Regions from separate parts of the Pseudomonas tussilaginis genome, predicted to be linked through region 1. Evidence: riboswitches for the same ligand, from Rfam matches in the RefSeq annotation. Region 1 holds a riboswitch; the other holds the start of a gene.
What was found. A riboswitch is a leader RNA that binds a small molecule or an ion and turns the genes downstream of it on or off. The one in region 1 is predicted to bind cobalamin.
Positions count from the first base shown of each region.

Region 2: linked by a shared signal. The riboswitch ahead of cobW (cobalamin biosynthesis protein CobW) and the one ahead of cobO (cob(I)yrinic acid a,c-diamide adenosyltransferase) in region 1 are both predicted to bind cobalamin.

Region 1 covers NZ_CP088149.1:1,468,379-1,483,197, reverse strand. Annotated here, with positions in the region: gene cobT (nicotinate-nucleotide--dimethylbenzimidazole phosphoribosyltransferase) at 1-433, opposite strand, end outside; gene cobU (bifunctional adenosylcobinamide kinase/adenosylcobinamide-phosphate guanylyltransferase) at 430-951, opposite strand; gene CX511_RS06945 (cobyric acid synthase) at 953-2,407, opposite strand; gene cobD (threonine-phosphate decarboxylase CobD) at 2,404-3,396, opposite strand; gene cbiB (adenosylcobinamide-phosphate synthase CbiB) at 3,389-4,297, opposite strand; gene bluB (5,6-dimethylbenzimidazole synthase) at 4,297-4,944, opposite strand; gene CX511_RS06925 (cobyrinic acid a,c-diamide synthase CobB) at 4,941-6,236, opposite strand; gene cobO (cob(I)yrinic acid a,c-diamide adenosyltransferase) at 6,233-6,844, opposite strand; cobalamin riboswitch at 7,011-7,236, opposite strand; gene CX511_RS06915 (hypothetical protein) at 7,385-7,963, shown strand; gene CX511_RS06910 (PQQ-dependent sugar dehydrogenase) at 8,033-9,349, shown strand; gene CX511_RS06905 (O-methyltransferase) at 9,372-10,019, opposite strand; gene CX511_RS06900 (C40 family peptidase) at 10,036-10,566, opposite strand; gene CX511_RS06895 (C40 family peptidase) at 10,700-11,332, opposite strand; gene hda (DnaA regulatory inactivator Hda) at 11,448-12,152, opposite strand; gene CX511_RS06885 (AI-2E family transporter) at 12,310-13,383, opposite strand; gene CX511_RS06880 (DUF2066 domain-containing protein) at 13,409-14,458, opposite strand; gene purM (phosphoribosylformylglycinamidine cyclo-ligase) at 14,803-14,819, shown strand, end outside.
Region 2 covers NZ_CP088149.1:3,183,914-3,198,732, forward strand. Annotated here, with positions in the region: gene cobN (cobaltochelatase subunit CobN) at 1-2,130, opposite strand, end outside; gene cobW (cobalamin biosynthesis protein CobW) at 2,134-3,204, opposite strand; cobalamin riboswitch at 3,301-3,496, opposite strand; cobalamin riboswitch at 3,559-3,783, shown strand; gene CX511_RS14220 (CbtB domain-containing protein) at 3,882-4,067, shown strand; gene CX511_RS14225 (CbtA family protein) at 4,078-4,770, shown strand; gene CX511_RS14230 (cobalamin biosynthesis protein) at 4,776-5,177, shown strand; gene cobM (precorrin-4 C(11)-methyltransferase) at 5,205-5,960, shown strand; gene CX511_RS14240 (DUF1272 domain-containing protein) at 5,963-6,208, shown strand; gene CX511_RS14245 (CsgG/HfaB family protein) at 6,511-7,353, opposite strand; gene CX511_RS14250 (curli assembly protein CsgF) at 7,381-7,800, opposite strand; gene csgE (curli production assembly/transport protein CsgE) at 7,797-8,192, opposite strand; gene CX511_RS14260 (type II secretion system protein) at 8,189-8,713, opposite strand; gene CX511_RS14265 (type II secretion system protein) at 8,688-9,062, opposite strand; gene CX511_RS14270 (prepilin-type N-terminal cleavage/methylation domain-containing protein) at 9,068-9,541, opposite strand; gene CX511_RS14275 (secretin GspD/PilQ domain-containing protein) at 9,545-11,368, opposite strand; gene CX511_RS14280 (hypothetical protein) at 11,365-11,865, opposite strand; gene CX511_RS14285 (GspMb/PilO family protein) at 11,865-12,413, opposite strand; gene CX511_RS14290 (PilN domain-containing protein) at 12,400-12,942, opposite strand; gene CX511_RS14295 (hypothetical protein) at 12,944-13,732, opposite strand; gene CX511_RS14300 (GspE/PulE family protein) at 13,713-14,819, opposite strand, start outside.

The sequences.
Region 1 (14,819 bases):
GGGTCATTGCCGGGGCCACAGCGAAATTAGCGGTGCCGGCACCGATTCGCAGATGACGCACGCCCGGCAACTCCAGATCCGGGTCGATAGTGCCCAGATCCACCACTTCCAGGTGCGCCTGGAGCTGGCGCGCGAGCACGCTGATCGCCGCACCACCACCGACAAAGTTGTACAGCATCTGCACCGTCACCGCCTGCGGATAGGCCGCGATGCCTTCAGCAACCACACCATGGTCACCAGCAAAAATCGCAATACTGACCTGCTCCAGGCAAGGCTTGAGCTGCCCCTGCAGGCCAGCCAGCTGGACAGCGATCAACTCCAGGCGCCCGAGTGAACCTGCTGGTTTGGTCAATTGCTGTTGGCGTGCCGCGGCCTGAGCCATGGCTTCCTGATCAAGGGCACGGCAGGCATCAAGCCACCAGGTCTGACTCATGGTGCAGTTCCTTTCAAAGTGAGGGGTAAGCCGGCAACCGTGAGCACCACCCGCTGGCAGCGCTCGGCAATGGCCTGGTGCAACCAGCCGGCTTCATCGACATAGCGCCGGGTCAGCTCGCCCAGCGGAACCACGCCAAGGCCGGTCTCGTTGCTGACCAGAATGATCTCGCCGGGCAATTGCACCAGGCAATCGAGCAGTGCCATGCGCTCAGCCAGCAAGCGTTCGGGGTTATCCAGCATCAGCAGGTTGGTCAGCCACAGGGTCAGGCAGTCAACCAACAGGCAGCGTTCGGCACCGGCGTTGGTGCGCAAGACCTGGGCCAGGGCCAGCGGTTCTTCGATCAGGCTCCAACTGGACGGCCGCCGGTCGCGGTGCAGTTGCACGCGGGCATTCATTTCGCCATCCAGTGGTTCACTGGTGGCGATGTAGGTCACCGCCAGGCCGCTGCGCTCGGCCAGTTGTTCGGCCAGGCGGCTCTTGCCGGAACGGGCACCACCGAGGATAAGGTTGAGCATGTCAGTTCAGTCCGCACAGTTGCCTTAGGCAGGTGGTATCCAGGTGCTGTTCGACCAGGTCGGCCAGGCGATCGATGTCGCGTTCGCGCAGGGCCTGGTAATCGACGTCTTCGACGTCATGCAAGCCGGCCCAGCGCAACAGCGCCGCACAAGACTGCGGGCTTTCAAACAGGCCGTGCAGGTAGGTGGCGAAGATCTGCCCGTCGGCGCTGATAGCACCGTCGTGGCGACCGTCAGCCAAGTGCACCGCCGGTTGCTCCAGGGCCACGCCTTGGGTTACCCCAGCATGAATTTCGTAGCCGCTGATCGGTGCCTGCTCCAGTTGCAGGGTGCCGCTGACATTGCGCAACTGCTTCTGCGCCTCCAGCACCGTGACAAAGTCGAGTAGGCCCAGCCCGTCACTACTGCCTGCCGGCCCTTCCAGCCCCAATGGATCATCCACCTGCAACCCGAGCATCTGCAGGCCGCCACAAATACCCAGCAACTTGCCGCCGTAGCGCAGATGCCGACTGATGGCCTGGTCCCAACCACGGGCACGCAATTGCGCCAGGTCGCCGCGCACGCTCTTGGAGCCTGGCAGGATGATCAGGTCCGCAGCGGGAATCGCATCGCCCGGGCCAATGAACTGCAGGTCCACTTGCGGGTGCAGGCGCAGCGGGTCGAAATCGGTATGGTTACTGATGCGCGGCAGTACCGGCACGATCACTTTGAGGGCGCGTGCGGCCTTGTCACTCTGGCGCTGATCAATGCCGTCTTCGGCTTCCAGGTGCAGGTCCATCACATACGGCAGCACGCCCAATACCGGTTTGCCGGTACGCGCTTCGAGCCAGTCCAGGCCCGGTTGAAGTAAGGCGATGTCACCGCGAAAACGGTTGATGACGAAGCCTTTGACCCGCGCCTGCTCGGTGGCAGAGAGCAATTCCAGGGTCCCGACCAGGTGAGCGAAAACGCCACCGCGGTTGATGTCGGCAATCAGGATCACCGGGCAGTCCACCGCTTCGGCGAAGCCCATGTTGGCGATATCCCCGGCCCGCAGGTTGATCTCTGCAGGGGAGCCCGCGCCCTCGACCATTACCACCGGGTATTGCTCACTCAAGCGCTGATGAGAGTCGAGTACCGCTTGCATGGCGATGACTTTGTAGTCGTGGTAAGCCACCGCATTCATGCTGGTGACGGCGCGACCGTGGACGATCACCTGGGCCCCGGTGTCGCTGTTGGGCTTAAGCAACACTGGGTTCATGTCGGTGTGCGGCGCAAGTCCCGCGGCCTGGGCCTGGACTGCCTGAGCGCGGCCGATCTCACCGCCGTCAGCGGTGACCGCGCTGTTGAGAGCCATGTTTTGCGGCTTGAACGGCACCACTGCCACACCCTGTCGCAGCAGCCAGCGGCACAGCGCAGTCACCAGGGTGCTCTTGCCTGCATCGGAGGTGGTGCCTTGCACCATCAGGGTACTCATGACGGTTCCTTGCGGTAGTCGTTGAAAGCGTGGGCCAAACGCTGAAAGTCTGCCTCAGTGGCTGGCAGGCCAAAGCGCAGGCTGGCCGGCTGGCTAAACAGGCGCAGCAAAATGCCGCGCTTGGCCATGAATTCATGCAACTGCTCAGCCTCATCGGTGACCAGGTACTGGAACAGATCACAGCCCCCTCTGGGGGGAAAGCCTGCATTGCTGAGCAAGGCGGACAGCTGCTGGCTGGCCGCCGCACAGCGCGCAATCTGCTGCTGATGCGCGGCCCGGTCGAGCAGGCAGGCCTGGCCGAGAATCCGCGTTGGGCCACTGACGGTCCAGGGCCCCAGCAACTCGGCCAGGCGTTGCAACAGCGTTGCCTCAGCCAGGACAAAGCCCAGACGCACGCCGGCCAGGCCGAAGAACTTGCCAAACGAGCGCAGCACGATCAGCCCAGGGCGCTCTGCCTGGGCGCCAATGCTGTGCGCAGGGGTGTTGTCGATAAACGCTTCATCGACCAGCAACCACCCCCCATGCTGGGCCAAACGGGCATGCCAGGCGAGCAATCGCTCAGCGTCGATCCGGCACCCGGTAGGGTTGTTGGGGTTGACCACCACCAGCACATCCAGGCGGTCGAGCTGGTCGTCCACAGACTCGCCGTGCAGCTCGATCACTTGATGCCCGGCGCGCCGCCAACCCTCGGCGTGCTCGGCATAACAGGGCGAAAGCACGCCGACCGTGCCGCGCGCGCGCAGGTGCGGCAAGGCCTGAATCGCGGCTTGGGAACCGGCTACCGGCAATACCTGTTTGACCCGGTAATACGCGGCGGCGGCTTGTTCCAGGCCATCGTCGGTTTCCGGCAGGCGCGCCCAGGCGCAAAGCGGAATGTCAGGAATGGCGAAGGACCAAGGGGCAATACCGCTGGACAGGTCCAACCATTGCTCGCGCGCGATGCCGTATTGCTGCACGGCACGTTGCAGGCGTCCACCGTGTTCAAGCATAGAATTCAGCCCCCAGGCACAACAGTAGCAACCACAACCACACACCTTGGCACACCAGGCGCCAGCCACGTTCGATGGCGTCAGCGTCCGCCGCCGGACCTTCGCCCAGTTGCGGGCGCTCGTGCCGTTCACCGTGATACACCGCCGGGCCACCGAGTTCCACGCCCAAGGCCCCCGCCCCGGCCGCCATCACCGGCCCTGCATTAGGGCTGTCCCACAGCGGCGCCTGGCGACGCCAGCAACTGAGCGCCAGGCGGGTCTTGCCGAGCAGTGCGTATGTCAGTGCTACCAGACGGGCAGGAATATAGTTGAGCAGGTCGTCGATACGCGCTGCCGCCCAACCAAATCGCTCGAAGCGCTCATTGCGATAGCCCCACATCGCATCCAGGGTATTGCTCAAGCGATAGAGCACCACCCCCGGCGCACCGGCGACGATAAACCAGAACAATGCGGCAAACACCGCATCGCTGCCATTCTCCAGCACCGACTCGGTGGCAGCGCGTGCCACAGCGGTCTCGTCCAGTTCACGAGTTTCACGGCTGACCAGAAAGCCCACACGGCGACGTGCTTCTTCCAGGTCGGCGCGACCCAGGGCCTCAGCCACCGGTCGCACGTGCTCCCCCAGACTGCGCAGGCCCAAGGCGCAGTACAAGAGCAGGACGTCCACCAGCCAACCGATGTAGGGCAACCAGGACAACAAGGTGGCCAACAAGGTCAACGGAATCACCGCCAGGAACCAGGCGGTTACACCATGGCTGCGCCAACCACGACCGGCAGCATTGAAGCGCTGCTCCAGGCGCCCGGCAAAACGGCCGAAGGCAACCAGTGGATGGCGCCGCTGGGGCTCCCCCCACAGCGCATCAAGCGCCACCCCGGCAACCGTCAGCAACGCCACACTCATCAAGATTCTCCCCACTGGTTTTCAAACACCATGTCGCTCAAGGGGCGCGCCGTGGCCCACCCTTCAAGGACCAGCATCGGCGCCGGATAGAACGCCTGGACCGGGCCTAGGCACAGAATTGCCACGGCTTTGGCCCCGACCGGCATGCCCAGCAGCTCGGCCAGTGCCTGCGGTTCGAACAGCGATACCCAGCCCATCCCCAAGCCTTCGGCACGTGCTGCCAGCCAGAGGTTCTGGATCGCGCAGGACAACGAGGCCAGGTCCATCTCCGGCAAGGTCCGGCGACCGAAAATATGTTTGTCGCGATCATCCATCAAGGCCGCCACCAGCACTTCGGCACAGTCGCTGATGCCTTCAACCTTAAGTTTCATGAACTCATCAGAGCGCTCACCGAGCGCCTCTGCGGTGCGCACCCGCTCAGCTTCCACCAAGCCCTGGATGCGTTGACGCAGATCGCCATCGGTGATGCGGATAAAGCGCCACGGCTGCATCAGGCCGACACTGGGCCCCTGATGCGCCGCTTCCAGCAGACGCGCCAACTGTTCGGGCGCCACCTCACCCTTGACGAAGTGACGCATGTCGCGACGCTCGGCGATAGCCCGGTATACCGCCGCGCGTTCGGCGTCCGTGAAAGCCTGGTCGCTCATGGGGCTAACAGCGCCGCCGCCGCCTGGGGGTTGGAGGCAAAGTAGAAATGCACATAGGAGGCGGTCAGGCGCCCGCAACGATAGACCGCTTCAGCGCCACGTCCACCGTTGGGACTATGGCCACGGGCAATCGGCTCACGTGCAGTGGTGGTCAGCGAATGGTGGTAGGTGTGCCCGTGCAAGGTGCCCTCAGGCAGTTCCACGGCTTGCAAGGCCAAGGCTGCCAAACGTTTTTGCATCACGGCCTCACCTTCGAGCAAGCCCAGCAATTCGGCGCGCTCGCCGGCGACATCCGTCAGGGCTTCGAGCAAGTAGAGCATGCCGCCACATTCGGCGAGCAGGGGTTTGCCGACATGGTGATGAGCGCGGATAGCGCTGAGCATCGAGGTGTTAGCGGCCAGTGCCTGGTGATGCAGTTCCGGGTAGCCGCCCGGCAGGTACAAGCTGTCCGCTGGCGGCAAGGTACGGTCATGCAACGGCGAGAAAAACTTCAGCTCAGCACCCATGGCCTGCAACAAGTCGAGGTTGGCACCATAGGTGAAGGCGAAGGCTTCATCCCGAGCCACTGCGATCGTAACCCCACTAAGTAAAGGTTCGATGACCTCGACACACGGCGCAGCGAACGCTACGGGTGGCGGCAAGGACGACTCACAACTGGCCCCCAGGGCTGCCGCTGCGGCATCCAGGCGAACATCCAGGTCATTGAGTTCACTGGCCTGAACCAGTCCCAAGTGGCGACTCGGTAGCTCAATACCGGTTTCTCGCGACAGACCGCCGTACCAGCGCAGCCCTTGCGTCAGGCTGCCTTCGAGCAATTGGGCGTGACGCAGGGTACCGACGCGGTTCGCCAGTACCCCGGCAAACGGCAGGTCCGCTTGATAACGCGCCAGCCCCAAGGCCAGAGCACCGAACGTCTGAGCCATGGCGGTGCCGTCGATCACCGCCAGCACCGGCACATTAAAATGCCGGGCCAGATCGGCACTCGACGGTGTACCGTCGAACAACCCCATGACCCCTTCGATCAGGATCAGATCGGCTTCGCCCGCCGCTTCCCACAACAAACGTCGGCTTTCCTGCTCCCCCACCATCCACAGGTCGAGCTGGTACACCGGCGCACCACTGGCTCGTTCAAGGATCATCGGATCAAGAAAATCCGGGCCGCACTTGAACACCCGCACCTTACGCCCGAGGTTGCGGTGCAGCCGCGCCAGCGCCGCCGTCACCGTGGTCTTGCCCTGGCCCGAGGCCGGGGCGGCAATCAGCACCGCCGGGCAGTGGCGCGTGTCACTCATAGTTCAACGCCCTTCTGGGCGCGGATGCCAGCCTGGAAGGCATGTTTGATCATGCCCATCTCAGTGACGGTATCGGCCAGTTCGATCATTTCATCCTTGGCACCGCGACCGGTGACAATCACATGCTGCATCGGCGGACGCGCCTGCAGGTCGCTGAGCACCTGGTCCAGGTCGAGGTAGCCGTGCTTGAGGGCGATGTTCAGTTCATCAAGGACGACGAAGGTGATGCTGGGGTCCTGCAGCAACTGGCGCGATACCGCCCAGGCTGCTTCGGCAGCAGCGATGTCGCGCTGGCGGTCCTGGGTTTCCCAGGTGAAGCCCTCGCCCATCACGTGATAGCGCACCTGCTCGGGAAAGCGTCGGAAGAACAATTCTTCACCGGTGCTGTTACGGCCTTTGATGAACTGCACCACGCCACATTGCATGCCATGGCCCATGGCCCGGGCCAGCATGCCGAAAGCAGAGCTGCTCTTGCCTTTGCCGTTACCGCTGAGTACCAGCAACAAGCCGCATTCGCTCGGAGCGTTGGCAATGCGCTCGTCGATTATCGCCTTCTTGCGCTGCATACGAGCCAGGTGGCGCTGGTCACGCTCGGTGGATTCAGTCATCGCAGACTCCGCAAACCACTGTCAGCCGATCCCGCAACGAGCCTGACAACACAGGGCTGCACAGGATTCGAGATAAGGATATGGCTGCAGATCAATGGATAAGGCAGACGGAGAAACGCGCAGGACTGCGGCACGAGCCGAAAGAACCGCGCATCACCCTCCGTGATGCCGTTGGCTGTTACAGGCCGGTCTCCGGGCTTGTGAGCGGGGTCATGAACACCCAGGGTCGCGCGCCTTCCCGGGCCTGATCACCCAGTGGCCATGCGCGGCCTTGACTCACCTACCGTTGCGGGGGCAGCGCCGGACTCGCACGCGATTGACGTGCCCACCGGCTTCCCTGTTTCACCCTGCCAGGCCAAAGCCCACAGAGCACCTGAAACAAGTCGCGAAGGTTAGAGGGTTGCACCCGGAGCGTCAATGAAAGGCACTGCACTGGCCTGGATCAATGGCGCTTTTGTCATCTTGTGCCAGCCTGATAGCAGTGATATCAAATAGCCACAACTGGCTGTACTCGAATACAACGACAACGGAGAGAACGGCATGCAAGGACTGATCATCAACAACCCGCGCCTGGAATTTCTGCGCCCGGCCCTGGAGCGCTGGTTCGACTGCATCGACCGCCTCAACCAGACCCTGGGCGACAACGAAGCCGCTTATTGGCATGGCACCCAAGCCAACCTAAGCCTGCTCTCGGCGGCTGCCTGGCAAGCAGAACTGGTGACCCTGCAGCATCACCAGAGTAAGAAACAACGCGATGAAGGTGAGCGTGAAGGTCGCTGCGACCTGTACATCGCCAACCGCGAAGAAGCCGCCTACCTGCAAACCAGCCAGCGCTGGCCGCGAATCGCCCGCCTCGACCTGAACAATGCCCTGCAGGAAACCGTTTATGCCGCCCGCCAGGTCGCGGCCCCTAGTCAGCTCAAGGTGGCGGCGTTGTTCGCCAGCCCCTTCAAAGCCGGCCAGCATGCCAGCCCCGAAGAACTCCAGGATCTGGTCGACGACCTGCAAAAGCATACCGCCTGCGCGATTGCCTGGTACTTCCCTTATGCCTACCGCAAGTTGCATAACGAGGCCGGGCAGTATCACCCCGGGGTTGCCCTGCTGCTCAAGCAGGCCTGATGTCGAGGGAACCTCCCGCGCCTAGCTGCCTCTACTAGCATAGAGGCCAACTTCGCGAGGGACACCGACATGGGCAAGGCACCGACTGTACTGCTGCTGGCAATAAGTGCGGGACTGAGCGGCTGCGGCGAAAGTGCCCGCCTGCAAGTGAGCGATGGCTTTGGCCCGTCACCGCAACTGCCGGAACCGAACAAGACCTTGATCCCGACCGTCAACATCGCCCCCGCCGTCGGCTGGCCACAAGGCCGCACGCCGGTCGCGGCGCCTGGCACGCAGGTCGCCGCGTTCGCCGACGGCCTGGACCATCCGCGCTGGCTCTATGTGCTGCCCAATGGCGACGTACTGGTCGCCGAAACCAATGCGCCGCCCAAGCCTGAAGACGGCAAAGGCATTCGTGGCTGGGTCATGGGCAAGGTGATGAAACGTGCTGGTGCCGGGGTCCCCAGCCCTAATCGCATCAGCCTGTTGCGCGACAGTGATCACGACGGTGTGGCCGAAACCCGCACAACCTTTATCGAAAACCTCAATTCACCGTTTGGCATGACCCTGGTCGGCAATGACTTCTACGTAGCCGATACCGACCGCCTGCTGCGCTTTCGCTATGAACCCGGGGCCACCTCGATCACCACACCTGCGGCGGTGGTCGCCGAGTTGCCTGGCGGCCCGTTGAATCATCACTGGACCAAGAACGTCATTGCCAGCCGTGACGGCAAGAAGCTTTACGTCACCGTCGGCTCTAACAGCAATGTCGGCGAAAACGGCATGGACCAGGAAAAAGGCCGCGCCGCGATCTGGGAAGTCGACCCCGCCAGTGGCCAGCAGCGCCTGTTTGCCTCGGGCCTGCGCAACCCCAACGGTATGGCCTGGGAGCCGCATACCGGGCAACTGTGGACGGCGGTGAATGAGCGCGACGAGATCGGCAGTGATCTGGTGCCTGACTACATTACCTCGGTCAAGGACGGCGGCTTTTACGGCTGGCCCTACAGCTATTACGGCCAGCACGTCGATCAACGAGTCAGCCCGCAGGATCCGCAGTTGGTCGCCAAGGCCATTACCCCCGACTACGCGGTGGGACCGCATACTGCCTCGCTGGGTCTTACCTTTGCTGAGCCCGGCGTACTGCCGCCGCCGTTCGAGCTGGGTGCATTCATTGGCCAGCACGGCTCCTGGAACCGCAAGCCACACAGCGGCTACAAGGTCATTTTTGTGCCGTTCAGTACGGCGGGTAAACCGGCGGGCAAGCCGATCGACGTGCTCACCGGGTTTCTCACTGAAGAAGGCAAGGCCATGGGGCGCCCCGTCGGAGTGATCAATGATCAGCGCGGGGGGGTATTGGTGGCGGACGATGTCGGTAACACGATCTGGCGGGTGAGCAAGGCCAGGTAACGTATCGTGGCAACGTGACGCCTCAACGCTTACGACACAAGGTCAAACCATCCCCTATCGGCAACATCGACAGGTCCACCCGTGGGTCATCCTTGAGCCCCAGGTTCAATGCCTGGATCGCTCGGGTATCGTCACTGTCCGGCTGCTCCTGAAGCACCCGCCCGCTCCACAGGGTGTTATCGAACAGCACCAGCCCTCCCGTGCGCAGCAAGCGCAGGGCCTCTTCCAGGTAGTGTGGGTAGTTGGCCTTGTCGGCGTCGATGAAGATCAGGTCATAACGCGCTGCCGGCAACGTCGCCAGTGTCTGCAAGGCAGGCGCCAAACGCAGGTCGATACGCTGGGCCACGCCCGCCTCGTGCCAATAGCGCCAGGCAATGGCGTTGTAGCTACCTTCAAGGTCGCAGCACAACAATTGCCCCTGCTCCATGGCCTGGGCCATACACAGCGCGCTGTAGCCAGTGAATGTGCCAACTTCGATCACTCGCTGGGCGCCAATCAATCGCACCAACAACGCCAACAACTGTCCCTGCTCCGGCGCCACCTGCCAGCGCGCTTCGGGCAATACCTGGGTTTCGGCGCGCAAGCGGGCCAGCAACGGTGTCTCGCGAATCGACACCGACTGCAGGTAGTGGTAGAGAGCATCGTCGAGGTAGAGCGTTTGCGCCGTCATCGCCTACCTCGCAAAGTCAGGGATTACGCGCCAGGGCAGGCGGCAGGACGCGCTTGGCATTGAGGTAGGCTTTGTTCCAGTAGCTGTTGGACAGGTAGTCCAGACGCACGGTGCCGCCTGCCGAAGGGGCATGAACAAAGCGGCCTTCACCGACATAGATGCCGGCATGACTGACCTGCGAGCCACCGTTGGTAGCAAAGAACACCAGGTCACCCGACTGCAAGGCACCACGATCGATGCTGGGCGCACGGATACCGATCATTTCGCGGGTGGTACGTGGCAAGGCAACGCCGGCGGCGTCACGATAGACGTAACCGATCAAGCCGCTGCAATCAAAACCCGAGTCGGGTGTGTTGCCACCCCACTGATACGGCGTACCGACCAGGCCCAAGGCACGGAACAGCACATCTTCGGCAACGGGGGAGAAATACACTTGAGGTGCCATGACGGCTGGCTCGACCACCTTGGGCGGGGTCGGGGCATGGCTTGAGCAGGCACCGAGCAGTGCCAGCAGGGAAAATAGAGCGAAGCGCGCCTTCATCGCCATGGTCAGAACATCCTGTCTGAAGCCGTCCGGCGGTGGGCCGGAAATAGTTGAGAATTTAGATTAGACGCTTTCTGTAAATACGCACGGCGACGCGCTTTTCAGCAACGTCGCCGTGATACCGCCAGGCTTATGATCAGTTACGCGAGATGGTGGTTGCGGTAGGTGCCATGGCCAATGCGCGTTTAGCTTCGATAAAGGTCTTGCTCCAGTAGCGGTCACCGAGCTTGTCGATGCGCACACCACCACTGCGGCGGCTGCTGGAGTGGATGAACTGGTCATCCCCCAGGTAGATCCCGGCGTGGCTGACGCGACCGCGGCCATTGGTGCTGAAAAACAGCAAGTCACCTGGCTTGAGGTTATTGCGTGCAACCAGCGGCGCTTTAACGTTGATCATTTCGCGAGTGGAACGCGGCAGGTTCAGGCCAGCCTCTTCACGGAACAGGTAGCCGATGAAGCCGCTGCAATCAAAGCCGGTGTTCTCGGAGGTACCACCGAAACGGTAGCGGGTACCGATCAGCGACATACCACGTTCGAGAATGTTGTCAGCCAAGGCTGGCAGCTGGTAAGGCTTGCTGCTGGCGAAATTCTTCAGTTCTTCTTCGGCTGCCAGCTCTTCCTCAAACGTTGCAGCGAGGGAGGACTTGGTCGAAACCTGAGCGGTAACCGGCTGTTGAGCCTGCTGCTGCGAAACAGGGCTATGAGCCGCGCAGCCAAAAAGCAGGGTCACGAGTGCGAGGGGCACGAGGGGTGCGAAGCGCTTTAGCATGGGCACGACCGTGTCTGGAATTTAAAGAGGGTGAAACTATGCCTTCTATCGGGTCGATTTGCAAATTCAATCGAAAAAAATGTGACTTTTATGTGCCGAGGCTCTATTCCCTGCGTTACCAGCCCAAAGTTTCTTTCAAAAACGGGATGGTCAGCTTGCGCTGAGCCTGCAAAGAGGCCTGATCGAGGCGTTCGAGCAAGTCGAACAAGGCACTCATGCTGCGCGTGCCACGGGTGAGAATGAAATGCCCGACCTCGTCGGTCAGGTGCAGGCCACGGCGCGAGGCACGCAGCTGCAGGGCACGCAGCTTGTCTTCATCCGACAGTGCGCGCATCTGGAAAATCAGCGCCAGGGTCAGGCGCGATTTGAGGTCAGCCAGTTTGATCGGCAGTTCCCGCGGCGAACTGGAAGCCGCCAGCAACAAGCGTCGACCGCTGTCACGCAGGCGGTTGAATAGGTGGAACATGGCCTCTTCCCACTCCGGCTTGCCAGCAATGACATGCAGGTCGTCCAGGCACACCAGTTCGTACTGCTCCAGGTTATCCAGCAGTTCGACACCACGATCGAGCAGTTGCGCCAACGGCAGGTAGACAGCAGGTTCGCCCAACTGCTCGAAACGCAGGCAGGCCGCTTGCAGCAAATGAGTACGCCCGACGCCCTGCTTGCCCCAAAGGTAGATCAAGCTTTCGGTCCAGCCGGCGTCGGCTTCGCAGAGTCGCTCGACGTAGCCCAATGCGGCGGCGTTGGCACCCGGGTAGTAGTTGATGAAGGTGGCGTCGTCACGCAGACGCACACCCAAGGGCAACTGGATCGGTTTCATGCTGGCTGGGCAGTTCCGAAGAACCACAAGGGGCCTTTTGTGAAAAGTCTGCAAAGTTTATACCCGTGGCGCCGGTCGCACAATCGGCGTGGACCACAAGTAAAATCAAAGGCTTGCATCGGCACCTGAGAATCGATGCAGGCCTTTGGCTATTAAGCTAGAGATCCGGATCAATCTCCCCGCCATACATACCCGACTCTTTATAGAGATCGTGGACGTGACGCAACAGCACCATGATCACCGCGGCCACTGGTAGAGCCAGGAGAACACCGGTGAAACCGAACAACTCACCCCCGGCGAGAATGGCGAAAATCACCGCCACCGGGTGCAGACCAATACGGTCTCCGACCAGCAAGGGCGTCAGGACCATGCCTTCCAGGGCTTGGCCGACCATGAACACCGCGGCAATCGCCAGCAGCGGATAAGGATCACCGCCAAACTGGAACAGCCCGGCCACCATTGCGGCGCCAATACCGATAATGAAGCCCATGTACGGCACGATGGCTGCCAGCCCCGCGAGCAAGCCAATCAACAGACCCAGTTCAAGGCCGACCAGCATCAAGCCGGACGCATAGATCACCCCCAGCGCCAGCATCACCAGCAACTGGCCACGGACGAAAGCACCGAGCACTTCGTGGCACTCTCCCGCCAGCGCCACCAGCCGCTCCTCGCGTTGGCGTGGCAGCAGGCCGCGGATCTTGGCCATCATCAGGTCCCAGTCGCGCAACAGATAGAAGCTCACCACCGGGATCAGCACCAGGTTGGCCAACCAACCGAGCAGCGCCAGCCCCGACGCTGTAGCCCGCGACAGAATGACACCGACGATGTCGCTGGTCTGCCCCATGTGACCACTGATGGCCGCTTTGATCTTGTCGAACTTCCAGAAGCCTTCGGCCAGCCCAAGACGGGTCTGCACCCAGGGCAAGGCGCCATGCTGCAACCAGTCGAGCATTTGCGGTGCCAGCTCGTAGAGACGCACCAGCTGCTTGGCCAGCATCGGCACCAGCACCAGCAACAACAAGGTAAACAGCAGGGTAAACAAGGTGAACACCAACACCACGCCCCAGGTGCGGGACAGCCCGGCACGCTCCAGACGATCTACCAGGGGATCGGCCAGGTAGGCCAGGAGGATGCCCACTAGAAACGGTGAAAGAATCGGGTGCAGCCAGTACAGCAAGGCGGCGCACAGTAACGCTACGCCAAGCCACACCCAGCGACGCATATCAGTCATGAACGGCTCCAGGCCAGGTCAGGGATTACCAACGAAAACGCAGGCCATTGAAGGGGGTCGGCGCAGCGGCCTGGGTTGCCCCAGGATTCGCCGGGTCGGCAGCTGGCGGTGCAACTGGCGCTTCGGCGGGCAACTCCTGCAGCTTGGCCAGGCCCAACTGGGCACGCAACTGATCGCTGTTGCCGGTCACGTGATAGGTCAAGGTATCGCCTTGCACTTGATTCAAGCGCGCCCCATAAGGCTCCAGCACTCTGCCGAGCTCGGCATAGCGTGCCAGGTTCATGCCCTGAACCTGCACCTGCATGTCGCTGCTGGCGCCAGGACGGGTGACAAAACGGGGTGCCAGGCGGTTGCTGACCGCCAGCATCACGGCATCCGCCAGTGCAGCCTGGTCGGTGCCTTCAACTTTGCCCTGCTCACGCTGCTCACCCAGCCATAGACGCCAGGTGCCCTGCCACTTGCCCTCCGCTTCGCTGGCATGCACCGCCAGCAAGGCATCAGCACCATAACGCTCGGAAGCCTCACGCAGTGGCGCAGGGTCAGCCCCTTCCAGATTTTTTGCGGTGGCCACCAATTGCTCACTGAGGTCGGCCAGCGGCAGACGCAACGGCAAGCCACGGTGCTGAGCCGCGCGACGCAGGGCTTCGGCACTGCTTTGACCGTCGCCGATCAGGCTCGAGCCTTCAACGCTGTCGTTCAACCACCAGCCCAGAATCGAAGGCCGGTTGTTACCCCACAGTGCCAGGCCCGCCTGGCGCAAGGTGCGCTCGGTGCTGCCCGGATCGAAATCCACCAGCACGGTCTCGGGCGGCCCGGCCTCGAAGCCGAACTGGCTGATGATCTGTTGTGGATCCTTACGCAGCCCTGCCAGGGCTGGGCTTTGTGCCGCCTTGGGGTCGCCGGTCAGGCGCAGCACGAGGGTTTCAAGGGCTTTGCCTGTCGCCTGGGTGCGGGCTTCGGCGCCTTGGCCGTCGACCGGTTCACGGACCTGATAAAGGCCGGAGACAGTTTCGGCCTGAGCCGACAGACCAAACACGGCAAGACAGCCAACGGCCAGGTAATTACGCAAACGCATGGAGGATTCCTGTCCTGGTAATAAAGAAGCGATGTTTATCAAAGAATGTCGGTATGACCGCAGCAGTTGGCAAAACATTCGGCCTGCACGGTCAATTTCACCTCATCGCCTTGCTATACCTTATACAGCCTGCGCCCTGGCAACCAGTCAGACACGGTTAAAGGCTATTTTTTTCGCAGATCAGGACCCTGCCCGTCGGCCTGAGGATGGCCGCTACCGGGCAACCCTGATAAAATCGCGCGCCTTCGCAGACCGGCGACGGTCAGGCAGCCGGATTACCCTCCGCCTTGCCTGGCAGGTCACGGTCGATTCCCCTGAATCCCTCCCCCCTAAAGGCCTGGATCATGAGCAAGCAACCCTC
Region 2 (14,819 bases), 1.7 Mb from region 1:
CAATAACGTATCGATGCGCAAGCGGCCGCACGGCGACTCACCGAACACATGCAAGCCGTCACGGATCTGCGATTCCTTCAGGTCGCACAGGTAGGTGTCCAAGCGCGGTAACCACACCGCCGCGTCATCCAATGCGCCCTCCAGTTGCAGTTCACGATCGATATGGTTGTCACGCAGCAGGGCGAGAATATCCCGCTGCAGCTCGCGGGCGCGGCGCGGGTCGAGTAATTGCGCCTCGTAGTATTCGTCGGCCAACGCCTCCAAGTGGCGTAGCGGGCCGTAGGTTTCAGCACGGGTCAACGGCGGCATCAGATGGTCGATGATCACCGCCTGGGTGCGCCGCTTGGCCTGGGCGCCCTCGCCCGGATCATTGACGATGAACGGGTAAATGTTGGGCAGCGGACCGATCAAGGCGTCCGGCCAGCAACTGCCAGACAGGCCGACGCCTTTGCCAGGTAGCCACTCCAGATTGCCGTGCTTGCCCACATGAATCAGCGCATCGGCGGCAAAGCCATGACGCAGCCAGAAATAGAACGCGAGATAACCGTGGGGCGGCACCAGGTCAGGATCGTGATATACCGCGCTCTGGTCCAACTGATAACCACGCGCAGGTTGTATGCCGACAAAGGTCAGGCCAAAGCGCAGGCCGGCGACCATCATCCGCCCATTGCGGCACATCGGGTCCTGTTCAGGCTCGCCCCAACGCTCACGCACAGCCTCTTGATTGGCGCGCGGCAAGGCGGAAAACGCCGCCCGATAGTCGTCCAGGGACATGCTCTGCAGGCAAGGACGCTGATCAAGGCTGTCCAGGTCATTGCTGACGCCACCAAGCAACGCCTGGATCAGCGCGGTGCCGCTGTCGGGCAACTCGCTCAACGGATAACCCTGTTGCTGCAAAGCGCGCAGGATGTTCAAGGCCGCTGCGGGCGTATCCAGGCCAACACCATTGCCAATGCGCCCATCACGGGTCGGGTAGTTAGCCAGAATCAAGGCGACACGCTTGTCCTGGTTGGGCAACTCGGCCAGCGCACACCAGCGCCGCGCCAGCTCGGCGACAAAATCCATGCGTTCGGCGTGTGGGCGATAACAGACGACATCCGACTGACTGCGCTCACTGCGCCAGGCCAGGTCCTTGAAACTGATCGGCCGGGTAATGATGCGCCCGTCCAATTCCGGCAGGACGATGTGCATGGCCAGGTCCCGAGCGCCGAGCCCCTGCTCGCTCGCCTCCCAGCCGGGTTGGTTATCTTGAGCGCAAATCGCTTGCAACACAGGAATGTCACGGCGAAACGGCCGTAGGTGCGGTTGCTCGGGGCTTGATTGCGCGAAACCGGTGGTGTTGATGATCAACGCCGCGTCGACCTGATCGAGCCATTCCTCTACCTGATTCAGGCAACCAGCTTCCTTGAGGCTGGCCACGGCGATCGGTAGCGGGTTGAGCCCTGCCAGCTGCAAGCGCTCACAGAAGGTGTCGATAAACGCGGTATTGGCCGCCTGCAGGTGCGAACGGTAGAACAGGATCGGCACCACCGGGTGCTCAATCTGCCAGTCTTCGAACCAATCAGCCAACGCGGCACTGGCCTTCTGCGGGTGGTACACGATCGTGCGCGGCAGTTGCTGCGGCTCGTGCCACGGGTAATCGCGTTGCAACCACTGGTTGGCCAGGCACTTGAACAGGTTCAGGGCATTGGCCTTGCCGCCCTGGCGCAAGAAGTGCCAAAGCCGCTCGGCCTGTGCTGGCGACACCGTACTCAGGTCAGTGAGTTCCGGATCAGGACGATCATCGCCCGGTACCAGGATGACGTGCACACCACGGGCCGCCAGTTCAAGTAGCTGCTCGACGCCGTAGCGCCAGTAACCTACGCCACCGTGCAACGACACCAGTATCACCTTGGCATGGCGCAGCACTTCATCGACGTACAGGTCGACCGAGGCATGGTTCTGTACCTGCATCGGGTTGGCCAGACGCAGGCTGGGAAAATCCTCCGGCAACTGCTGGGCGGTTTCGGCCAGCAGCGCCAAGTGTGAGTCACCGCTGCAGAGAATGACCAGCTCGGCCGGGGTCTGGCCAAGGTCGGCAATACTGTCGTCCGGTACAAAACCACCGGGCTGGGTCCGCAGCAGGTGCATGAATCAGGCGCCCAGGGCGGCGCGCAGGCTCGCTTCCAGTTGGGCGGCATCCAGTTCCTGGCCGATCAGCACCAGGCGTGTGGTCCGCGCTTCTTCACTGCGCCAGGCGCGGTCGAAGTGCTTGTCGAAGCGAGTGCCGACGCCCTGGATCAGCAGGCGCATCGGTTTGCCAGGAATCGCGGCAAAGCCTTTGACCCGCAGAATTCCGTGCTGCACCACCAGTTGGGTCAGGGCGTCGAGCAACAGGCTCTCGTCAGCTTGCGGCAGCTCGATGGAAATCGAATCGAAGGCATCGTGATCATGATCGTCGTGATCATCATCACCCTCATGATGCGAATCGTGGTGCGTGCGCCGACTATCGATGTGCGCTTCCGATTCGGCGCCCAGGCCCAACAGCACCTCCAGTGGCAGACGGCCGCTGCTGGCTTCGATGACTTTCACTGCAGGCGGCAGCTCTTCCTGCACTTCGCTGCGGACCTTGGCCAGGTCATCCGCAGCAATCAGATCAGCCTTGTTCAGGATCACCAGGTCAGCACTGGCCAGTTGGTCGGCAAACAGCTCGTGTAGCGGCGACTCGTGGTCCAGGTTCGGATCGAGCTTGCGCTGCGCATCGACCTGCTCCGGGTAGGCAGCAAAGGTGCCCGCGGCCACGGCTGGGCTGTCGACCACAGTGATCACCGCATCAACGGTGCAGGCGTTGCGGATTTCCGGCCACTGGAAGGCTTGTACCAAGGGCTTGGGCAGGGCCAGGCCGCTGGTTTCGATGAGGATGTGGTCCAGATCACCGCGCCGGGCAACCAATTCACGCATGACCGGGAAGAACTCTTCCTGCACGGTGCAGCACAGACAGCCGTTGGCCAGCTCGTAGACGCGGCCGCTGGCCTCTTCCTCAGTGCAGCCGATGCTGCATTGCTTAAGGATCTCGCCGTCGATGCCCAGTTCGCCGAACTCGTTGACGATCACCGCGATACGCCGCCCCTGGGCGTTGTCGAGCATATGCCGCAGCAACGTGGTTTTGCCCGAGCCGAGGAAGCCGGTAACGATGGTGACGGGGAGTTTGGCCAGTGTTTTCATGTCGATGCCCTTGGCAGGAATGGCGGGCATGCGGGACGAGAACCGCAGGCGTCATTGCCTGGGCGCGTTCGCCACCGGATCACCCCGCCCGGTTTATGTCGGAAACTGTTCGAGGCAGGTCTCCTGGCTTGCACTGCTGCGGCCCAAGGCCGCTGGAACGACGCCTTCCCGCAGAACGCAGTGGCTGTGTCGAACCGTTCAATGCTTACAGTTGCGGGGGCAGCCGCGGCTTGAACCGCGTTCCCGTCTTAGCTTCGGCCAGCGCCGAAGAACCTCGAAGCGGCTAGGCTACGCAGTGCCTGGTAAGCGGTCAACTGCTGTCACGATTGACGCCCGCCCTTACCCGTGATTTGCTAGCGCCATTCGTTTGGGTGCCCTTTACAGGGTGAAACTGGGAAACCGGTGCGTCATACATCGCTTATAAAGGTGTATGGCAAGTCCGGTGCTGCCCCCGCAACGGTAAGTGAGAAAAGCGTCAAAACCACTGTGCCCGTAGTCTGGCATGGGAAGGTGACGCCTCGGCTGAGCAATTTGTCCGCCCTCACAAGCCCGGAGACCGGCCCAACACTGATCTGACAAACCCGCGGTGGGCGGGCGCTGTTGCAACCCCTGGGCGCGTTCCGTGCAGGGGGTTCTTGCGCTTGCCTGTTGCCGAACAACACCAAGAGGAAAGCGCCATGCCTATCAGTACCGCCAGTCACACCGCCGTTACCCCTTCAAGTCTCAGCCAGCGCCTGCTGGTTGCTGTCGGTGCCTCGCTGCTGGGCCTGTGCCTGGTGTACTTTGCCGGTTTCTCGCACATCGAAGCGGTACACAACGCCGCCCACGATACCCGTCACAGCGCCGCTTTCCCCTGCCACTGAGTACCGTCCGATGATCAAGCGTATTGCGAGTACCGCAGGGTTTGCCGGACTGCTGGCCGCCCTGCTGCTGACCCTGCTGCAAAGCTTCTGGGTTGCGCCGTTGATTCTTCAGGCGGAAACCTATGAAAGTGCCGCGCCTGCGGTCGAAACACCACACGCGCATGCTGCCGGTACCGCCGAGCATCATCACGACAGCGAAGCCTGGGCACCGGAAGATGGCTGGCAACGAGTACTGTCAACCACCGGCGGTAACCTGGTGGTCGCCGTAGGCTTTGCCCTGATCCTCGCCGCCCTCTATACCCTGCGTGCGCCGAAGACGGTTATCAGTGGTGCACTGTGGGGCCTGGGTGGCTTCGCCGTGTTCTGCCTGGCGCCGACCTTGGGCCTGCCACCGGAGCTGCCAGGTACTGCCGCTGCCGATCTGGCTCAGCGTCAGGCCTGGTGGGTCGGCACTGCCGCCGCCACCGCCGTCGGTCTGGGGTTAATGGTGTTCGCCCAAAACTGGCTGTTAAAAGCACTGGGCGTCGTGCTGCTGGTCGTGCCGCATGTGATTGGCGCACCGCAGCCGCAAGTACATGAAATGCTCGCGCCAGAAGCCCTGGAAGCGGAGTTCAAGGTCGCCTCGTTGCTGACCAACGCGGCATTCTGGCTGGCCTTGGGGCTGATCAGTGCCTGGTTGTTCCGTCGCCCGAGCCGGGCCTGAAGCTCATGCCGCTGTTCGTCGGCCTGGGTTGCCGACGGGGTTGCCCGGTAGAAACGCTGGGCAACCTGCTGGTGCAGACACTCAAGGCCCACAACTTGCCACTTACGGCAGTCGCGGGCCTTGCCAGCATCGACCTCAAGCACGATGAGCCTGGGCTGCAACAACTGGCCCAGCAGTTGAATGTCCCGTTGCTGTTTTTCAGTGCCGCACACTTAGCGCCCTTCGAACAGCGCTTGAGCCATCGTTCAGTCGTTGCCTACCAACACAGCGGTTGCTACGGCGTCGCCGAAAGCGCCGCTCTGGCCTTGGCCGAGCAACTCGCAGGCCCGGCCCACCTGCGCATTACCCGCACGCTGTGTGCCGACGCCAGCCTGGCGTTGGCCACAGTGGCAGCATTTGGCAGATAATCCGCGCTTTCTTCTCAAGGACTTTGCATGACCGTCTATTTCATCGGTGCCGGCCCCGGCGACCCCGAGCTGATCACCGTCAAGGGCCAGCGCCTGATCCATCGCTGCCCGGTGATCATCTATGCCGGTTCCCTGGTACCGACTGCGGTGCTTGAAGGCCATCGCGCCGAGACGGTAATCAACAGTGCCGAACTGCATCTGGCGCAGATCATCGAAGCGATCAAGCACGCCCACGACCAGGGCCTGGATGTGGCGCGCGTCCATAGCGGTGACCCGAGCCTGTACGGTGCAATCGGTGAGCAGATCCGTTACCTGCGCGAGCTGGGCATTCCCTATGAGATCGTCCCCGGCGTAACGGCCGTGGCCGCCAGCGCCGCCCTGCTCGGTTGCGAACTGACCTTACCGGACATCGCCCAGACCGTGATCCTCACCCGCTACGGGGACAAGTCGCCGATGCCCGAGGGCGAGCAATTGGCTGAGCTTGCTCGACATCGCACTACCCTGGCGATTCACCTGGGGGTCAAACACCTGGAGAGAATCGTCACAGAACTGCGCCCGTATTACGGCGGTGATTGCCCGATTGCAGTGGTCCACCGGGCAACATGGCCCGATCAGGATTGGGTGCTCGCGACCCTTGATGGTATTGTCGAGCAGGTCCAGGCCAAGGGCTTTCGGCGTACCGCACTGATTCTGGTCGGCCGAGTATTGGCCAATGACAGCTTTGCCGAGTCGGCGCTGTACCGCGCCAGCCATGCTCACCTCTATCGTCCCAACGAGAACTGACCATGCTCGAACTGCGCCCTAATTGTGAATGCTGTGGTTGTGACCTGCCTGGCGATAGCCAGGACGCGTTGATCTGCTCGTTTGAGTGCACCTTTTGCACCGACTGCAATGAGCGCCAGCTCAAGGGGCAGTGCCCCAATTGCGGCGGTGAGCTGGTCAAGCGGCCGGCGCGCGCAGCGGCCAAACTGGCCAAGTACCCGGCGTCGACGACACGGATCGTCAAGGAACAGGGCTGCTCGACGCCGTAATGAGTAGTAGATACCGTCTTGCCCGTCACCGGGCAAGAGCCAATTTCGGCTCATAAGGTTGGCCCGAATTGCGACTGCTCTGCAGTCGATCGCAGCCTCGTACCTCGGCAGCGGCTACAGCATGTGCAACTGCTTCCTGGCCTGTAGCCGCTGCCGAGAGGCTGCGATCGGGCGTGAAACGGCCGCAAAACCAGGCACCGCAATCCGTCAGGTCTAACGAAGTGCACGAATTGCGACTGCTCTGCAGTCGATCGCAGCCTCATGGCAGCGGCTACAAGGTGCCAATCAAGTCAGTGGTTCCCTCATGGGGCTTGATACTGACTCAGGTATTTGTCCAGGGTCGCGCTATCGCCGCTGCCATCCCCTGCCACCTGCCACAGGCGCCGCTCGATGCCTTGCGCCAGCAGATGTCCCACCGCCGACTCGATGGCCGACAGCACACACAACTGCGCCGGTTCGTTGGTGGTGTAGCCGACCTCGGCCTCCAGCAGCTTCTTGAACTCGATGAACTTGAACACCCCGGCACTGCGCCCAACCGAGTAAATCGTCTTACTGGTCATGACGTTGGCCAACACCTGACCACTGCGTACATCCACCGCCCTCAGGTTGACCGAGACCTGGTCGACGCGGTACTCACGAGAGATGTCGATGCCCAGGTAGCGTGCCCCCTCGCCGCCACTGCGCACGTTGGTGTCGTAGGCAATGATGCCGCCTTCGAGCATCAGGTTGGCCGCTTGCAGCGGTGGTAGTTCACCTTGAATGTTCACCGGCGTGTCCGGCTTTTTCTGCGAAGCGCGAATGATCTTGCGTTCGGTCAACAGGTTCTGCAGGCCCTCACGTTCAAGCACCACGAACCAGCCGCTGGCCTGCAAGGCATCCATCAGCATGCTTGCCGCCCCCTGGGTGACGCTGGTGGAGAACGAACTGGCCGGGGTCGGTTTGTATTGCCCGGTCTGGTCGCGAAAGCCATACACCACCGCCATCAGCCGGCCCTTGGGCCGCGGCATGTTGATCAAGTCATAGTAGGTCGAAGCGCGCGGCGTCAGGGTCGGGCTTTCGCTGTCCTGCTCGGCGGGCATCGGTTCGCGCAGGCTGCAACCTTGCAACGCGGCGAGGATCAGCAGTGTGGTCAGAAATCGTTTCATGATTGTCTCTCCCCATTGCCCGGCCCTTCAAGGGTTCAGGCCGTTCACCAGAACTTCTGAAATTTCACCTGTTGCCCGATCGGTGATCTGGATGGTCAGCGCCCCAGAGTCGTCGAGCACGTTGATGATGAATGCATCGGTCTGCAGGCTGCCGGTGGTGCCGTTATTGATGTTGTTAAGCAGTTGTGAGAGCAGCCGCGACTCCAGTTGGCTGGTAAAGCGCTCCAGTGCGGAGGTACTGGCGAACGCCGAGGCGCGGTCCTTGACGTCCGGATCATCATGGTCGTTCTGAGCCTGGGCGTTGTTGAGCAACCACGTGCCGTTCAACGGATTGCCGCCAAACGCCGGGTTGACCGGGGTGTACACCAGCTCAGTGGCACCCGCCTGGCTGCACAGGGCAGCCAGCAGGACCAGGGAGGCCAGGCGGCAGGTATTGTTGTTGTTCATAGCTCATCCCTCTCTAGATCGGTGGTGTCCTGCAGCAGCATCTGCAACTTGCGCTGGATGATCTGCGCCTTGACCAGGTCAGCCGCTTCATAGGCGGCGTCCTTCAGCTCTGTGGTGTTGGGTGGCAGGAAACGCCGGTAGACCACCCGTTGCTCATACTCGACCGTGACCAGGCTGCCCCAGCGTGGGTCGGGCCGTTCGCGTACCACCAGGTTGAAATCCAGGCGGCTGGTGGCACGCAACCGCTCGGCGAAGCTGTAATAGAAGTCGTGGCCAATGTGCGAGATGGTGTTGTCGACGATAAAGCCCATCATCTCGTCCTCGGCACCGCCGCGGGCCGTGCCGGCCAGCAGCACCAAGGCCAGGGCGCAGGTTGCCAGGCGGCGGTTCATTGCCCTGCTCCCTGGCCCTTGCGCCCACTTGCGGCGGATTCGGCAAAATCCTTCTCAGCCACGAACTGCCAGTCTGAGTAGTGCTGCAGGCCTTCAAAGTCCGACCACTGGGCGGCAAACCCGGTCTGTTTCAACGGGGCGAGATCCGAACGGCTGTACACCCCGGTGATGCGCCCGTCGATGGCGCGCAGCAGCCCCCAGTCATCGCTGCCGGTGATTGGGTCCGGGTACAAACGACGCAAGTGACGCTTGAGGTTGGGATAGCGCGGGTCTTCCAGCAGTGCTTCCAGGGTCTCTGGGTACTGCGCAAGGCCCGGCGAGTTGCGGTAGTAGCTGCGCAAGGCCTGGGCATACTGACTGCCAACCCAGAGCAGGTCGCGCTCGCGCTCGCGCAGCGCCTGGGTCGACCACAGGGTCACCGTCGAACCCAGGGCGATACCGGTCACCGCAATCAGCAACAGCACCCCCAGGTACGTGAAGCCCGCTTCGGCGGCGCTACCACTCGGCATATAAGCTGCCATCACGCGCCCTCCCAGTTGAACCGCTCTTGATATCGGCCACGGAACCGCCCACGCCCTCTGGCGGAGCGACCACCTGCCACTGGTCACGGCGCTCGGTGATCGGGTCCAGCGGCGCGTTGCGCAGGTACCGTTGCTCGACCAGTTGCTCCAGCGACTCGGGGTAACGCCCAGTGTCGCCGTAGTAGTGGTCCAGTGCTTCGCGCATCACCGCCAGGCTCTGACGCAAGGTGGCTTCACGCGAGGTTTCCAGGCTTTGGAAATAGCGCGGCATGGCAATGGTCATCAGCGTGGCGATGATCGCCATCACCACCAGCAACTCGATCAAGGTGAAGCCTTGGCTGCGTTTCATGCTGGTCACCACTGCCCGTAGGCGATGCCGTTGAGGCCCTTGCCCGTTGCCTTGGAGTAGACGTCGAAAACGTCTTCACCTTCGCGCGGGCTTTGTGCCGAGCTGTCATAGGCACGCAGGCCCCAGCCACCTTCGTCGTCGGCCTTGGCGCTGAGCAACGGGTCGTGGGGAATGCGCCGCAGAAAGTAAAACTTGGCACCTTTGGCACTGCGCACATCGCGCACCCCCTCCACCAGCACCTGCAAGCTGGGTGGATAGCCGCTGGCATTAAGCGATTTCTCGATGTAACCCGCATCGAAGGCGCGTTTGTAGGCGTCAATGGCGTCGCGAATCTGATACAGCGCGGTTTTCAGCTCCTGCTCTTTGCCCCGGCGCACCAGGGTTTCGGTCAGCGGTGCGGCAATCGAGGCCAGCAACCCGAGCAGCGCCAGGGTCAACATCACTTCGATCAAGCTGAATCCTGCCATCGAGCGGTTCATGGCTTAGGGCCTCACAGCAGTAGGCACGGCGGCGATCGGCTGCTCGTCGCTGACCTCAATCGTGCGATTGAGGTTGCGGATCTGCATGCTGGTTTCAGTGCCCGACGGGAACTCCATGTCCGACGGGCTCTGGTATGGCAGGTTGCGCACAATGCGCGGAGTGATCGACAGCACCAGTTCCGATTGGCTCTTGTCGTTGCGGTTGCTGCCAAACAGTCGTCCCAACCCGGGAATGTCGCCCAGCAACGGAATCTTGTTGCCGCTGGCACCGTCGTCGTTGCGCACCAGCCCCGCCAGCACTTGGGTTTCACCGTCATGCAGGCGCAGGCTGGTCTGGGCGTTGCGGGTGTCGACCTGGACCGGAATGGTGCCTTGACGGGTCGGTTCCAGTGGCTTGGCGTTACTGACCTCCAGCGATACCTTGATCGCCACTTCGTTGTTCAAGTGCACAATCGGGGTCACTTCAAGCTTAAGGCCGACGTCCAGGTAAGTAATGCTTTCGGTGATCACCGGTCCCTGGGTAGACGGCACCGACGTAGCGCTGACGATCGGCACCCGTTGGCCGATATGGATGCGTGCCTGCTCGCGGTTGCTGACGCGAATCACCGGGCTTGCCAAGGTATTGATGTCGTTGTCCTGGGCGTTGATCTTGGCCTGCGGCGACGGCGAAATGGTGATGCGCGACGAGTCGATGCCACGCAGTTGATCGAGGGTGCTTACGGCTTTGCCATCTTCATTGAGCACCCCGAAGGTATTGGGCCACTGCAGGCCGAGCTCGAGGATTCGCGAACGCGCGACCTCCATCACCTCGACTTCCAGCACCACTTCAGGATTGGACTGGTCCTGCGACTGCAGCAGTTTTTCAGCCATGCGCACCGCATCGGGGGTATCGCGCATGGTCAAGGTGTTGAGGCGTTCATCGACGAACACATCTCGGGTCTTGAGCATGGTCTTGACCAGGTTCAGCGCGGTGTTGGAGTCGATGCTGGTCAGGTAAAAGGTGCGCATGACCAATTCCTGATAGTCCTTGGTCTTTTGCGGCGAGTCCGGGTAGATCAGCAGGGTGTTGTCGTTCACCACTTTCTGGTGCAACTGGTTCTGTTCCAGCAGCAGCGCCACGGCATCTTCAATGCGCACGTCCTTGACGAAGATGGTCGCCTTCATGTCCGGACGCAGGTCCTTGTCGAAGATGAAATTGAGCCCGGCCACCTGCGACAGCACCTCAAAGATGGTTTTCAGGTTGGCATCGCGAAACTCCAGGGTCACCGGCCGTTCCATTTTCGTGCGCAGTTGCGGGTTAGGCTGGGCGGTGCGGCTCTGCACCAGTTCGATGTCACTGCGCAGGGTCAGGCCTTGAGCGTTCTGCGGGTCGAGCTGGAGCACTTCACGCATGTGTCGCTCGGCACCGAACAGGTCACCGCGACGCAGCGCTGCCTGGCCGAGGGTGATGCGCTCGTCGAGGTTGTGGATCTGTTCAAGCTGGCGCACCGCCTCCTGGGCCCGGCGGTTGTTCGGCTCCAGGGTCAGCACCCGGCCGTAGCCCATGCTTGCACCCGCGAAGTCGTGGCGGCTGCGGTCGCTATCAGCCTGGCTCAGTAAGGCCTCCACCGCCTGTCGACGGCCCTGGATCACGGCGATGTTCAGCTCGGTGTCGCGCGGATTTTCCTTGAGTGATTCCTCGAGCAAGGCGATGCCCGCTTCGTACTGCCCTTCGGCGATCAGCGCCTGGCCGTCCTTGCGTACGCCACTGGTACCGCAGCCGGCCAGGGCTACACACAGTGCCAGCATCAGGTACGGCGCCTTGTTGCAGTGCCTGGACGAAATCATGGTGCGCTCCCTACAGACAAAGTCTGGGACAGGTGCAACGGCAGGTAGACCAGGCTCAACTCCGTGGCGGAGATTTGCTCGATCCGGTAGAGGTCATCAATCACATCGCCGCGACGTACGACGTAAAGCTTTTCACCACTTTGCAAAAACACCTGCTGATCGTCGCGATCGTGCAGGCGACCGACAAATTGGAACGGCAACGCCGGTGCAGTGGGCGCCGAGGCCACTGGCGCTACAACAGCCGGTTGCTCCGTGACCGTGGCCATCTGTGCGGCCGGTTTCCAGCTTTTGCTCGGGAACAGGTCGCGCAGCTTGAGCACGGCTGGCTTGGCAGCCTGCGCGCCCACTTCGTTGGCAGCGACCGTGGCTTTGTCGGCGGCGGCAATCACTGCCTCGCTGTCAGCGGCCGAGTCCGCGAAGAAGTAGCCCGGCGCCCACGCCAGCACGGCAGCGGATCCGAGAAAGGCCAGCCAGGCCAGGCGGCGTTGAGTGTTCATCATGACCTCGACAGATAAAGGGTCATACGTAGGCGACCGGTCAGCTCGCTGTCCCCGATCTTCTTGCGCTGCAGGTCGACGTCTTCCAGCACCAGGGCCGGCAACTGACCGAGCAAGGCGTGAACGAAGCGGCGGATCTGCGGGTAGCTGCCACGCACCGGCAAGAGGATCTGATAGCGCGCCAGCTGGGTCTTCGGGTCGACCCCCAGGGCATACTCACCGCGAGCCAGGCTGATGCGTTCGGCCTTGGCCAAGCTGTAGATACGGTCGATGACCACGGTGGCCTGCGGCTGGGCCGGCAGTTGTTTGTGAAAGTCTTCCAGTTCACGCTGGGGCACCTGCGGCAGTTTCAGGTCGCCACGTTTGAGTTGCTGCAACTGCGCCAGCGCCTGCTCGCTGCGAAGGTGCTGCTGTTGCACCTGCTGCCAGTGTGGCAGTACCACTGCCGCGCCATACAGCAAGGCCAGCAACACCAAGGCAGCACCGGCCAGGCCAACCACGCCCAACTGGCGGACACGCTCATGGACAATCAGGCTATGGATGGGCATTGCCGATCTCCCAGGTCGCCGACAGGTTGAACTGCACCGGATGCTCGGCTTGCTTGGCCATGATTTCGTGGTTGAGCAATGACACATCGCGCAACTCACCACTGGCTTCCAGGCGCTTGTGGAAACTCAGCATGGCTTCCAGGTCGCGGGCCTCGGCGCTGATGCGAACCTGGCCCTTACGTGCATCGGGGGTCAGGGTCAGCAGCGCGACGTCGTCCTGGGGCAGTGCTTCGAGCATGTCGAACAGACGCTCCCACGGCCGCTGCAGTTGCTGCGAGACGCTGCGCATCTGTGCCAGCTTCTCGGTTTGCTCGCGGCTCTGCGCCGAGGTCAGCGACGCGCTATGCTCAGGGCGTTTGCCCAACTGCCGCTCGAACGATTCCAGTTGCTGATCAAGTGCTGCCTGCTGCTGCTCGAAACTTTGGCTAACGATAATCGCCCCTGCCAACAGGCTGGCGCCGAGCGCCAACAACACCCAGGCCGCAACGGCTGTGCGCCGTGGCTGAAAGTCCAGCTCCAGGCGGCGCATTTCAGGCCACCGCCCGGGTCATGCGGCACAGCACGTCAGCGGCTTCACCGTCCAGTTCGCACAAGTGCACGCCATCGATGAGCGGAGGCTGCTCCAGCCGACCCGGCGCGTGAAGGAACACCGCCAGCGTACGTTCGTGGCTATTGAGTTCGCACTGGCGGGCAATCAGAGCTTGCAGAGCAGCGTCACTGTCACCACTGCCCTGCGCGCTGACCTGGCGCCAGACACCGTTCTGCGCCAGCAGGCAAACAGTGCGTTGTGGCTCGGCGAGGACGAAAAGGAAGTCGCTTTGCCCCAGTTGCTCGGCAAAGCGGTTATAGGCGGCCATCAAGTAAGGGCGCACCGAGCGCAGGCGTAAACCGAGGTCGCGGCAGTGCTCATGCAGCCGCTGCAGCAGTGCTTCCGGCACGGCAGTGGCAATCCGTGCAGCGCCGGCGGCCTCGGGCGAGACCACCAGGCGCCAGCCGTCCAGGCTCTGGCCATAGTGGGCTTCAAAGCAGGCCCGAGCATAGTGGTGCAGCTCATCGGGACGGCTGATCGCCGCGCTCCAGGGCACCAGGCAGAAGCGGCAGTAATGCGCTGACAGCACCAGTTGCAGGTCGGCGCCCTTGCAGCGCTGTTCAGCCAGCAGGCTGTGCAGCGTGTCCAGGGCCAGACTCGCGGCCTGGCTGCGCTCGGCAATAAAGCCCAGGCTGCCCAGCCAGTGTTGTTGCTGTCCTTGGCGCTGGCAAACACCAACACCCTGGGCGCCGAGCACGGCGATAAAACGATCAGGCGACAAATGTGACACGATTGATCTCCTCCAGGGTGGTCCGGCCATCGCGCACCAGTTCCAGTGCCGAGCTGCGCAGCAGGCGCAGACCGCGTTGACAGGCCAACGCCCTGATCTGGGCCAGGGGCCGACGTTCGACGATCATCTGCCGCAGTTCATCGTCCAGGTGCAGCAATTCGGCGATCGCCGTGCGTCCGCGATAGCCACTGCCCCGGCACTGGCCGCAACCGCTGCCGTGAACAAAGTGGTAGTCATCCACCTGCCCCGCTACCAGCCCCGAAAGGCTGAGTTCTTCCTCGCTGGGCTGATGGGGGCTGGCGCAGTGCGGGCACACCAGGCGAATCAAGCGCTGGGCCAACACTGCGTTAAGGGCGGAAACAAAGCTGTAGGGGTCGACCTGCATCTGGCTGAAGCGGCCGATCACATCGAAGACGTTGTTGGCATGGATGGTGGTGAACACCAGGTGCCCGGTCAGGGCCGACTGCACGGCAATCTGTGCAGTGTCCGGGTCGCGGATCTCACCGACCATGATCTTGTCCGGGTCGTGACGCAGGATCGAGCGCAGGCCGCGGGCGAAGGTCAGGCCTTTTTTCTCGTTGACCGGAATCTGCAATACCCCCGGCAACTGGTATTCAACCGGGTCTTCGATGGTGATGATCTTGTCCACGCCGTGGTTGATCTCACTGATCATGGCGTAGAGGGTGGTGGTCTTGCCGCTGCCAGTCGGGCCAGTAACCAGGATCATCCCGTACGGTTCGTTCGCCAGGCGGCGCAGGCTGCGCAGGGTGTGATCTTCGAACCCCAGGGCCTGCAGTTGCACGCCGCTGACGCGATCGGCCAGGTCCTGCTTGTCGAGTACCCGCAACACCGCATCTTCACCGAAGATGCTCGGCATGATCGACACACGAAAGTCGATCTGCCGGGCACTGATGCCGATCTTGAAGCGACCGTCCTGCGGTACGCGCTTTTCACCGATGTCCAACTCGGCCATGACCTTGATCCGCGAGATCACCTGTTCGGCGAACTCGCTGCCGCTGACCTTGCTGATGCTGTTGAGCACGCCATCGATGCGGTACTTGATCACCAGACCGTTACCCGTGACACC